2 regions of the Staphylococcus caprae genome follow, and region 2 is predicted to be linked to the other one. Evidence: riboswitches for the same ligand, from Rfam matches in the RefSeq annotation. Region 2 holds a riboswitch; the other holds the start of a gene.
What was found. A riboswitch is a leader RNA that binds a small molecule or an ion and turns the genes downstream of it on or off. The one in region 2 is predicted to bind lysine.

Region 1 (6,600 bases), 300 kb from region 2:
AGTGCGCAACAATTATCTTTTGAAGAGATGCGGAAACAGGCGCGTTCTTACTATCTAATAGAACATGAAAATCATCTACCCAAATTACAATTAAAAGAGCAACAATCAGAAGTCTCATCAAATAGTGAAGAAATCTCACCTCAAAATGATACTGAAGCATGGTTGAAATTACTTGATGAAACAAGTCCAATTGATATGTTGGCAAGTTGGTCTGGGTCAGAGCCTACACAATCTCAGAAAAGTATGATTGAAGAATTAATGAATAGAGAGAAGATGAATTTTGGTGTCATTAATATTCTATTGCAATTTGTTATGCTTAAAGAAGATATGAAGTTGCCGAAATCTTATATATTTGAGATAGCGTCAAATTGGAATAAAAAAGACATTAAAACTGCGAAACAGGCTTATGATTATGCACTTCAAGTCAATCAACCTAAAAATTATGAGCAGAATTATAAAGGAAGTAGAAATTATTCAAGACAAAACAAACAATTGATATCTAAAGAAAAAACACCAAAATGGTTAGAAAATCGAGATAATCAATCTGCAAACACTTCTGAAAAACAATCAAAACAAAATGACGATAAATTAGAAAAAGACCGTCAAGCATTCCTAGAGAAATTAAATAAAAAATGGGAGGAAGGTGATGAGTGATGAAAAGCTTCAAAAATATTATGGGGTCGTCACAAGACTTAGATAAAAGAATTGAAAAAATAAAAAAAGACGTAATAAATGACCCAGATGTTAAGCAATTTTTAGAGCACCATCAATCTGAACTTACTAATGCGATGATTGATGAAGATTTAAATGTATTGCAAGAATATAAAGATCAACAAAAGCATTACGATGGTCATCGCTTCGAAGATTGCCCCAATTTTGTAAAAGGACATGTACCTGAACTCTACATAGAAAATGATAGAATAAAAATTCGATATTTAATGTGTCCTTGCAAAATTAAACATGACGAAGAACGGTTTAATTCTCAACTCATAACCTCTCATCATATGCAACGAGATACATTAAATGCCAAGTTGAAAGACATCTATATGGACCAACGCGATCGTTTAGATGTAGCGATGGCTGCAGAAGAAATCTGTACTGCTATTGCTAATGATGAAAAAGTAAAAGGGCTATATTTACATGGTCCGTTTGGTACAGGTAAATCATTCATACTAGGCGCAATTGCCAATCAACTTAAGTCTAAAATGATTTCCTCTACTATCGTGTATTTACCTGAATTTATACGTACTTTAAAGAGTGGATTTAAGGATGGTAGCTTCGAAAGGAAATTAGAACGTGTGCGAGAAGCTAATATATTAATGTTAGACGATATTGGTGCTGAAGAAGTTACGCCATGGGTAAGGGATGAAATCATAGGACCATTGCTACATTATAGAATGGTACATGAACTACCAACTTTCTTTAGTTCTAACTTTGATTATAGTGAACTTGAGCATCACTTATCTATTACAAGAGATGGATCTGAAAAAACGAAAGCCGCTCGTATTATCGAACGTGTTAAGACGCTATCCAACGCATATTATCTTGAAGGTAAAAATTATAGAAACAATTGAATTTTATTATATGAGGTGTATAATAGACTTAAATCTAAATCGTTGAAACTATTGAAGACAAGATAATTTAATCACTGTTACACAGAAAGTCATTAGCTAATGAGAATATGGCTAACATATTAAATGATTACTACTTCAGTAAATGATATTTGTAATGAATATCCGGCTCAAGACCGTTATCTTATGTAGAGAAGTTTAACTCTTTAATGAGAATAAGAGTTAAACGACTAGGGTGGTACCGCGATAATCTCGTCCCTTGTTTGGGGCGGGATTTTTTGTGTTTTATGGATATTTATTAAACAAGTCAACGATCAGATGCTTTATTATTTAGGAGGGTTAAGTATGGATCAAATTAATATTCAATTTCCAGATGGTAATTCAAAGGCGTTTGATAAAGGTACGACTACAGAAGATATCGCTCAATCTATAAGCCCAGGTTTAAGAAAGAAAGCTGTAGCAGGTAAATTTAATGGTCAAATGGTCGATTTAACTCGTCCGCTTGAAGAAGATGGATCAATTGAAATTGTTACACCTGGAAGTGAAGAAGCACTTGAAGTATTACGTCATTCAACTGCTCACTTAATGGCTCAAGCCTTAAAACGTTTATATGGAGATGTGAAGTTTGGTGTAGGACCGGTTATTGAAGGTGGGTTCTATTACGATTTTGATATGGATGAAAAGGTATCATCAGATGACTTTGACAAAATCGAAAAAACAATGAAACAAATCGTCAATGAAAATTATAAAATTGAAAGAAAAGTAGTAAGTAGAAACGAAGCTAAAGAATTCTTCAAAGATGATCCTTATAAATTGGAATTGATTGATGCAATTCCTGAAGATGAAAATGTTACTTTATACACACAAGGTGAGTTTACTGATTTATGCCGCGGTGTTCACGTACCTTCAACTTCAAAAATTAAAGAATTTAAGTTATTATCCACTGCTGGCGCTTATTGGCGTGGTGATAGTAATAACAAGATGTTACAACGTATTTACGGTACTGCATTTTTCGATAAAAAAGATCTAAAAGCGCACTTACAAATGCTTGAAGAACGTCGCGAACGAGATCATCGTAAAATTGGTAAAGACTTAGAGTTATTTACTAATAGCCAACTCGTAGGTGCAGGTTTACCTCTATGGTTACCTAATGGGGCTACAATTCGACGTGAAATTGAACGTTACATTGTTGATAAAGAGGTAAGCATGGGTTACGACCATGTATATACTCCTGTGCTCGCAAATGTTGATTTATATAAAACTTCAGGACACTGGGACCATTATCAAGAGGATATGTTCCCACCAATGAAATTAGATGAAACAGAAGAAATGGTATTAAGACCAATGAACTGTCCACATCATATGATGATTTATAACAATAAACCACACTCTTATCGTGAACTACCTATTCGTATTGCTGAATTAGGTACAATGCATAGATATGAAGCAAGTGGTGCTGTTTCTGGATTACAACGTGTTCGTGGTATGACTTTAAATGACTCTCATATTTTCGTAAGACCTGATCAAATTAAAGAAGAGTTCAAACGAGTTGTAAACATGATTCAAGAGGTATATGAAGATTTCGGTTTCGAAGATTATACTTTCAGATTAAGCTATAGAGACCCTGAAGATAAAGAAAAATACATGGACGATGATGAAATGTGGAATAAAGCTGAATCAATGCTTAAAGAAGCAGTTGATGAAATGGGCTTACCATATGTAGAAGCTATAGGGGAAGCGGCTTTCTACGGTCCAAAATTAGACGTTCAAGTTAAAACAGCTATGGGTAAAGAAGAAACATTATCTACAGCTCAACTTGACTTCTTATTACCAGAACGCTTTGAACTTACTTATATAGGAAGCGATGGCGAACAACATCGCCCTGTTGTTATCCACCGTGGTGTGGTTTCAACTATGGAACGTTTTGTTGCATTCTTAACTGAGGAAACTAAAGGGGCATTCCCAACTTGGTTAGCGCCAAAACAAGTTGAAATTATTCCTGTAAATGTTGATATTCATTATGACTATGCGCGTCAATTACAAGATGAGCTCAAATCACAAGGTGTACGTGTCGAAATTGATGACCGTAATGAAAAAATGGGATATAAAATACGTGAAGCACAAATGCAAAAAATCCCATACCAAATTGTAGTCGGTGACAAAGAAGTGGAAAATAACGAAGTGAATGTTAGAAAATATGGTTCAGAAGACCAAGAATCACTTGAAAAAGATGAGTTCATTTGGAATCTTGTTGATGAAATCCGCTTGAAAAAACATAGATAAGCTTGAAAAGACAGGCTGTATCATGTATATTACAATTGAATCAAATATAAATTAGAGTTAGAGGTTGCATTGTTAATCAGTAGCTAATCAGAAGTTGTATGGAACATATGTTGAATTAGCAAAAGGTAACAATGCCGAAACAAATGTAAAACCATAATTTACATTTGTTGGGACAGTTTTCGATAAGAAGCTGTACTGTCACTGAATGTGATGTGCTACCTTATATAGATAAAAGCAAAGTGGTTGCATATCTTAAAGGTATGTAACCACTTTTTTTGTTTGAGTTCTGTGTGTAACTAAAGTTCGTATAATTTCAATTCAATGATGATGAAATTAAGCCTACTCATAACTATGTATGATTTTAATCGAATTTTCATACAAGAAGTGTATAGTTATTCTACACAGAGAAATAGTTACATGTTAGCCTCTAAGACAAGGAAAGGGAACTTCTATGAGTAAAAATGAAAATCAAAATGGCGGTGTTCAAAGAGGATTAAAAGATCGTCATATTTCTATGATCGCAATTGGCGGTTGTATTGGGACAGGTCTATTTATGACTTCAGGTGGTGCCATTCATGATGCTGGTGCATTAGGTGCATTAATTGCGTATGCGATTATTGGCGCGATGGTATTCTTCCTAATGACTTCACTAGGTGAAATGGCGACATATTTGCCGGTTTCAGGATCTTTTAGTACGTATGCTACAAGATTCGTAGATCCTTCTTTAGGATTTGCTTTAGGTTGGAATTATTGGTTTAACTGGGTTATTACAGTTGCAGCTGATGTAACGATTGCAGCTCAAGTTATACAGTATTGGTCTCCAATGCAAGGGATGCCTGCTTGGGTTTGGAGTTGTATATTCTTAGTTATTATTTTCGCATTAAATTCTTTATCAGTGAGAGTGTATGGCGAAAGTGAATATTGGTTTGCTTTAATTAAAGTTGTTACTGTAATTATCTTTATTGTGATAGGTTTATTAACAATACTAGGTATCATGGGTGGAGAATTTGTAGGATTCGATACATTCACTAAAGGTGACGGTCCTATCCTAGGTGGAAACCTTGGAGGTAGTCTTCTCTCTATTTTAGGTGTATTCCTAGTAGCTGGATTCTCATTCCAAGGTACTGAATTAATAGGTATTACAGCTGGTGAATCTGAAAATCCTGAAAGAGCTGTTCCAAAGGCGATCAAACAAGTATTTTGGAGAATCTTATTATTTTATATTTTGGCAATATTTATCATAGGTATGTTGATTCCTTATGATAGTAAGGCATTAATGGGTGGCGGAGATAGTATTTCTACTTCACCATTTACACTTGTATTTAAGAATGCAGGTCTTGCCTTTGCAGCTTCGTTCATGAACGCTGTTATACTTACATCAGTACTATCAGCCGGAAATTCAGGAATGTACGCGTCTACTCGTATGTTATATTCAATGAGTAAAGATAAACTTGCATTTGCTTCATTTGGCAAAACAAACAAAAGTGGTGTACCTTATTTATCATTAATTGCTACTGGCGTACTAGTTGTACTTATTTTCGCTTTACAACACCTCAGTGGCGATGCATATGAATATATTGTTGCGGCGAGTGGAATGACAGGATTTATTGCTTGGGTAGGTATAGCGATTAGTCACTTTAGATTTAGACGCGCTTTTGATAAACAAGATTACGATAAAAGTAAGCTTAAATATAAAGCCAAACTTTTCCCATTTGGTCCTATATTCGCAGGTATATTATGTGTGATTGTTATTATCGGGCAAGATGTTGATTTTATTAAAACTGGACATTTTGACCTAAATAGATTTGTAATTACCTATATGGGTATACCTGTATTTTTAATCTTCTTCCTTTATCATAAATTACGCTATAAAACTAATATGATTCCACTTAATAAAGTGGATCTAAGACAAGATGTTTCAATGGAAGAAATTAGACATCATGATAAATAATAAAAAAACAATTGACTTACATGTTTATTACTGATATGATTGTAAACGTTGAATACGAAACGAACCAAGTAGAAGCACCCGCTTCTCACCTGTAGCGACGCTAATGCAGTTGGCAGGTTAATCATGTTACACAATAAATGTGTGAAAGAAGAGCGGGTAGTGATACTCGCTCTTCTTTTTTGCTTGGGACAATTTCGTAAAACTTTAGGAGGTGTCAACCATAGCAAAAGATCAAACTCAAATTAATGAGAAAATTCGTGCAAAAGAACTACGTTTAATAGGCCAAGATGGAGAACAAATTGGTGTGAAACCTAAACGTGAAGCGTTAGAAATGGCTGAACGTGTAGATTTAGATTTAGTTGTTGTAGCGCCAAACGCTAAACCACCTGTTGCGAGAATTATGGACTACGGTAAATATAAATTCGAACAACAGAAAAAAGAAAAAGAAATGAAAAAGAAACAAAAAGTTATCAATGTTAAAGAAATACGTTTAAGTCCAACTATTGAAGAACATGACTTCCAAACTAAGTTGAAAAATGGACGTAAATTCTTATCTAAAGGCGATAAATGTAAAGTTTCTATTCGTTTCAGAGGACGTGCAATTACGCATAAAGAAATTGGTCAACGCGTATTAGAAAAATTTGTAGATGAATGTAAAGATATCGCAACTGTTGAACAAAAACCTAAAATGGAAGGGCGCCAAATGTTCATTATGTTAGCGCCTGTCAATGAAAAATAATCGTCAATTAATAGGAGGAAATGAATCATGCCTAAAATGAAAACTCACCGTGGAGC
Region 2 (6,600 bases):
AAGATCACTTTGCATACGAAGATGAGCGCGTATTAGATGTCGTGATTAAAGGACATGAGCGTTTATATGAAGTAATGAAAGAAAAAGATGAGATTTACATGAAGCCAGATTTCAGCGACGAAGATGGTATTCGCGCAGCTGAACTTGAAGGTGAATTCGCAGAAATGAATGGCTGGAATGCGGAAGCTGACGCAGCGAACCTATTATCTGGTTTAGGTATTCAAGCGGATTTACATGACAAGAAAATGTCTGAGCTTGAAAACAATCAAAAAGTGAAAGTATTATTAGCTCAAAGTTTATTTGGAGATCCTGACGTACTTCTACTTGACGAGCCTACAAACGGTCTAGATATCCCTGCTATTAGTTGGTTAGAAGATTTCTTAATTAATTTTGAAAATACGGTCATCGTCGTATCTCACGACCGTCACTTCTTAAACAACGTATGTACACACATTGCCGATTTAGACTTTGGAAAAATTAAAGTCTATGTAGGTAACTATGATTTCTGGTATCAATCAAGCCAATTAGCTCAAAAAATGGCTCAAGAACAAAACAAGAAAAAAGAAGAAAAAATTAAAGAGTTACAAGACTTTATTGCTCGTTTCTCAGCGAATGCTTCTAAATCTAAACAAGCGACAAGTCGTAAAAAACAACTAGACAAAATTGAATTGGATGATATCCAACCATCTTCAAGAAGATATCCATATGTTAAATTTACTCCTGAACGTGAAATAGGAAATGATTTATTAACAGTTGAAAATCTCTCTAAAACAATTGATGGTGAAAAAGTATTAGATAACATTTCATTCACAATGAATCCGAATGATAAAGCCATCTTAATTGGTGATAGCGAAATTGCTAAAACAACTTTACTTAAGATCTTAGCTGGTGAAATGGAACCTGATGAAGGTACATTCAAATGGGGTGTCACAACATCGCTCAGCTACTTCCCTAAAGATAACTCTGAATTCTTTGATGGTGTAGACATGAATTTAGTAGATTGGTTACGTCAATATGCACCTGAAGACGAACAAACTGAAACATTCTTACGTGGATTCTTAGGACGTATGTTATTTAGCGGCGAAGAAGTTAAGAAAAAAGCAAGCGTCTTATCCGGTGGTGAAAAAGTTCGCTGTATGTTAAGTAAAATGATGTTATCAAGTGCGAATGTTTTATTACTTGATGAGCCAACAAACCATTTAGACTTAGAAAGTATTACTGCAGTAAACGATGGTTTAAAATCATTTAAAGGTTCTATCATTTTCACTTCTTATGACTTCGAATTTATTAATACAATCGCAAATCGCGTGATTGATTTAAATCAACAAGGTGGTTTATCTAAAGAAGTCCCTTACGAAGAATATTTACAAGAAATTGGCGTTTTACAAAATAATTAATGAAGCAATGTTACCTCTTGAGAGTCAAAAGATTCTCGAGAGGTTTTTGTATTACCTTATGTTTTACTGGACTGCATTTCTTTAATAAACGATTTTACTCTCTTTTGCCAAACTTCTTTCACACCACCCCTTGCTGATTAAAAACTAAAACTATTAAATGCTACTACTTATAAAAATATTTCTTAAAATTAAATCACATATGAAGTGAACTCACCCCGAAAATTTTCAGTATATTTCAAAAAATCTAACATATTGGTTTACAGAGATATGTACTCTATGTATAATAAACACATATCAATTGAATAAGATTTTGATGAGGCGCATCAATCATGAGTAAAATTTAGAATTTTGCCTGCTAGCAACTAATTTTGAAAGGGTGCGATGCCGAAACAATTCATAATAGCAGTTATGAGTCGTTGGACTTTTTGGTTAAGAGCTAAAAGTTTGTCATTATTATTAAATAATGGAGTGCATCACTTGTACATAAATGTAGAGCAAGTTCGCGCATTCCGAACTTGCTCTTTTTTTACATCGTGTGTGCCTTCCTTATTAAACAGGAGGACTAAAATTGAACAGAAGTGTTTTGAAATTTGGCGGTTCTTCCGTCAGCGATTTTACAAAAATAAAAAATATTGCTGAAATGCTTAAAACACGTGTAGACAAAGGAGAAGAATTAATCGTTGTGGTCAGTGCAATGGGCAAAACGACTGATCAATTAATGGAAAATGTGTCTTCATTGACTTCCACACCTAAAGATCAAGAACTTGCGCTTTTACTTACCACTGGCGAACAACAAACCGTCTCCTACCTTTCAATGGTACTCAATGACATTGGTGTAAGTGCTAAAGCAATGACAGGATATCAAGCAGGAATTAAAACGATTGGCCATCATTTAAAAAGTAAAATTGCCGAGATTGATCCAGAAACATTTAATCAAGCATTTGAAAAACATGATGTACTTGTGGTTGCAGGATTCCAAGGCATTAACGATGAATTCGAATTAACTACACTAGGTCGTGGAGGTTCAGATACAACCGCAGTAGCCTTAGCAGCAAGTAACCAAACGCCTTGTGAAATCTATACAGATGTTGATGGTGTTTATGCGACGGATCCTAGAATATTAAGTCATGCGAAGCGTTTAGAATATGTTTCATATGAAGAAATGATGGAAATGAGCGCGCTTGGTGCAGGCGTACTAGAAACGCGAAGCGTTGAGCTTGCTAAGAACTATGATATCCCGCTTTATTTAGGAAGAACATTATCAAATTTGAAAGGAACATGGATTATGTCTAGAACAGATTTATTAGAGAAAAAAGCCGTCACAGGGGTAGCTTTAGATACACACATGATGCACGTAACGATTAGTTATCCCCTTCCAGATAATCGCTTACTCACTCAATTATTTACAGAATTAGAAGAAGGTTCAGTCAATGTCGATATGATTTCTCAAATCGTGAATCTTGAAGGATTACAGCTATCATTTTCAATTAAAGATAGTGACGTTCATCAAATTTCTTCAATTCTTGAAAATTTATCAGAACAATTTGACGCGTTAGATTATAAAATCAATGAAGAATACGTTAAGATTTCACTCATCGGTTCAGGTATGAGAGATATGTCAGGTGTAGCTTCTAAAGCATTTATGACTCTCATTAATTCGAAGATACCATTCTATCAAACGACTACCTCAGAAATTAGTATCTCGTATGTGATTGATGCTGAAAATGGTCAAAGAGCAGTCGAAGAATTATACAAAGCCTTTGATATCTAAAGTTGATATAATATATTTATTAAGAATTTTCTTAAAATTACCAATATTACAAATGGAGTGACTTTATTATGACAAGATTAGCAGTAGCCGGAGCAACAGGTTTAGTAGGAACAAAAATGTTAGAAACATTGGACCGTAAAAATATTCCTTTCGATGAGCTTGTACTCTTCTCATCAGCACGCTCAGCTGGAAAGAAAGTTGAATTCCAAGGTCAAACATATACCGTTCAAGAATTAACAGATGAAGCAGCAAGTGAACATTTCGACTACGTGTTAATGAGTGCAGGTGGTGGTACAAGTGAACATTTTGCCCCACTCTTCGAACAAGCGGGTGCCATAGTTATTGATAACTCAAGCCAATGGCGTATGACTGAAGATGTAGACCTAGTTGTTCCAGAAGTGAATGAACCTAAATTCACACGTGGAATTATTGCAAACCCTAACTGTTCAACTATTCAATCAGTAGTACCTCTTAAAATTTTAAAAGATGCTTATGGATTGAAACGCGTGGCTTATACGACTTATCAAGCGGTTTCAGGCTCAGGTATCAAGGGTAAAAGAGATTTATCTGAGGGCGCTAATGGTAAAGAACCGGAGGCATACCCTCACCCGATTTATAATAATGTTTTACCTCACATCGATGTTTTTCTTGAAAATGGTTATACCAAAGAAGAACAAAAAATGATTGATGAAACAAGAAAAATTTTAAACGATAAAGATTTGAAAGTGACTGCAACTTGTGTACGTGTACCAGTTCAAGACAGTCATAGTATTGAAATTGACGTGACATTAGATAAAGACGCGACGGTCAAAGATATTCAACGTTTATTTGAACAAGATGACAGAGTTGTACTTGTAGACAATCCTGAGAAAAATGAATATCCATTAGCAATTCACTCTACAGGTAAAGATGAAGTCTTTGTAGGTCGAATCCGTCGCGATGATTCATTAGATAATACATTCCATGTATGGTGTACATCTGACAATCTCCTTAAAGGAGCAGCATTAAACGCAGTACAAGTATTAGAACAAGTTTTAACTTTGAAAGGAGCTCGATAATATGACACACATGTTTGAAGGCGTTGGTGTAGCTCTTGCTACTCCTTTTACAAATAATGAAGTTGATTACGACGCATTAGAAAGACATGTACAATTTTTATTAGAAAATCAAACTCAAGCGATTATAGTGAATGGTACAACAGCAGAAAGCCCTACTCTTACTGATGAAGAGAAAGAACAAGTACTTGAAACAGTAGTGAAATTAGTAAATCATAAAGTTCCTATTATTGCAGGAACTGGTACGAATAATACTCAGAAATCTATTCAAGCATCGAAACGTGCAAAAGATATAGGCGCAGATGCAGTTATGCTGATTACACCTTATTATAATAAAACGAATCAACGTGGTTTAATTAAACATTTTGAAACGATAGCAAATGAAGTGAAATTACCGGTCGTCTTATATAATGTGCCTTCTCGTACAAATATGACAATCGAACCTGAAACTGTAGAAACCCTTAGTCACAACGAATATATTGTAGCGCTTAAAGATGCGACAAATGATTTTGATTATATGGAAGAAGTTAAACAACGTATTAATCAAGACGAATTCGCATTATATAGTGGTAATGATGACAATGTCGTTGAATTCTATCAACGCGGTGGTAAAGGTGTTATATCAGTTATCGCAAATGTTATTCCACAAGAATTCCAACATTTATATGATGCTAAACAAAGTGGAGAGGATATTTCAACACAGTTTGAACCTATTAGAAAATTATTAGATTCACTATCAGTAGACGTCAATCCTATTCCAATTAAAGCCCTTACTGCACACTTAGGATTTGGTAATTATGAATTAAGATTACCGCTTATTCCTTTAGAAAATGCAGAGCGCAAAGTATTAGAGCAAGCTTATGATCAGTTTAAAGCAGGTGAACAATCATGAAGATACTACTTATAGGCTATGGTGCTATGAATCAACGTGTTGCAAGATTAGCTGAAGAAAAAGGTCATGAAATCGTTGGTGTTATAGATCGAACTCCTAAAGCATCGACACCGTACACACATTACAACAGTATTGCAGAAGCTGAAGCACATGCGGATGTTGCAATTGACTTCTCTAATCCGGAATTACTATTTCCATTATTAAATGATACATTTCATTTACCTTTGGTGATTGCTACGACTGGTGAGAAGGATACGTTAATTACTAAATTGGAAAAGTTAAGTCAAAATATGCCTATTTTCTTTAGTGCGAATATGAGTTATGGCATTCACGCCCTTACTAAAATCTTAGAAACGGCTGTTCCCTTACTTCAAGATTTTGATATCGAATTAACTGAAGCACATCATAATAAAAAAGTCGATGCCCCAAGTGGCACACTAGTCAAATTATATGATGTTATCAAGGAACTCAGAGCGCAAAGCACTCCAGTATATGACCGACATGATAAAACTGAGAAACGTTCAAAAGATGAAATAGGTATACACGCAGTTCGAGGCGGTACTATCGTTGGCGAGCATGATATTTTATTTGCTGGTACTGATGAAACGATTACCATTTCACATAAAGCGCAATCGAAAGATATTTTCGCAAATGGAGCTATAGGCGCTGCTGAAAAGTTAATCCACAAAGAAAATGGTTATTACACTTTCGATAATTTATAAACGTTAAACAAAGGAGAATATAAACTATGGTACAACATTTAACTGCACAGGAAATTATTCAATATATCAGTGATGCTAAGAAAACAACGCCATTAAAAGTATATGTCAATGGTCGTTTTGATGATGTCACATTCCCTGAATCATTTAAAGTCTTTGGTTCAGCAGATTCTAAAGTTATCTTTTGTGAAGCGGATGATTGGAAACCGTTCTATGAACAAAATCAAACTCGCATTGAAGATGTAGAAATTGAAATGGATCGACGTAATTCAGCAATTCCACTTAAAGATTTAACTCATACTAATGCACGTATTGAACCAGGTGCATTTATACGTGAACAAGCAATCATTGAAGATGGTGCTGTTGTAATGATGGGTGCAACGATTAATATTGGTGCAGTTGTTGGTGAAGGCACAATGGTAGACATGAATGCGACATTAGGCGGTCGTGCCACAACAGGTAAAAATGTTCACGTGGGTGCTGGTGCCGTACTAGCTGGTGTTATTGAACCACCAAGCGCTGATCCAGTGGTCATTGAAGATAATGTATTAATTGGTGCCAATGCAGTTATTCTTGAAGGTGTACGTGTGGGCGAAGGTGCTATTGTGGCAGCTGGTGCAATCGTAACTCAAGATGTCCCTGCTGGTGCTGTAGTTGCTGGAACGCCTGCTAAGGTGATTAAACAAACGTCTGAAGTTGAAGACTCTAAACGTGAAATTGTCTCTGCTTTAAGAAAGTTAAATGATTAATAAGTAGTTATGTGTTA

Region 1: linked by a shared signal. The riboswitch ahead of JMUB898_RS06015 (amino acid permease) and the one ahead of JMUB898_RS07410 (aspartate kinase) in region 2 are both predicted to bind lysine.

The regions. Positions count from the first base shown of each region.
Region 1 is NZ_AP018587.1:1,246,600-1,253,199, forward strand. Features, by position in the region: gene JMUB898_RS06000 (replicative helicase loading/DNA remodeling protein DnaB) at 1-654, shown strand, start outside; gene dnaI (primosomal protein DnaI) at 654-1,574, shown strand; gene thrS (threonine--tRNA ligase) at 1,917-3,854, shown strand; lysine riboswitch at 3,905-4,080, shown strand; gene JMUB898_RS06015 (amino acid permease) at 4,306-5,805, shown strand; ribosomal protein L20 leader region at 5,866-5,989, shown strand; gene infC (translation initiation factor IF-3) at 6,017-6,544, shown strand; gene rpmI (50S ribosomal protein L35) at 6,572-6,600, shown strand, end outside.
Region 2 is NZ_AP018587.1:1,549,064-1,555,663, reverse strand. Features, by position in the region: gene JMUB898_RS07415 (ABC-F family ATP-binding cassette domain-containing protein) at 1-1,397, shown strand, start outside; lysine riboswitch at 1,703-1,879, shown strand; gene JMUB898_RS07410 (aspartate kinase) at 1,966-3,168, shown strand; gene JMUB898_RS07405 (aspartate-semialdehyde dehydrogenase) at 3,237-4,226, shown strand; gene dapA (4-hydroxy-tetrahydrodipicolinate synthase) at 4,228-5,115, shown strand; gene dapB (4-hydroxy-tetrahydrodipicolinate reductase) at 5,112-5,837, shown strand; gene dapD (2,3,4,5-tetrahydropyridine-2,6-dicarboxylate N-acetyltransferase) at 5,864-6,583, shown strand.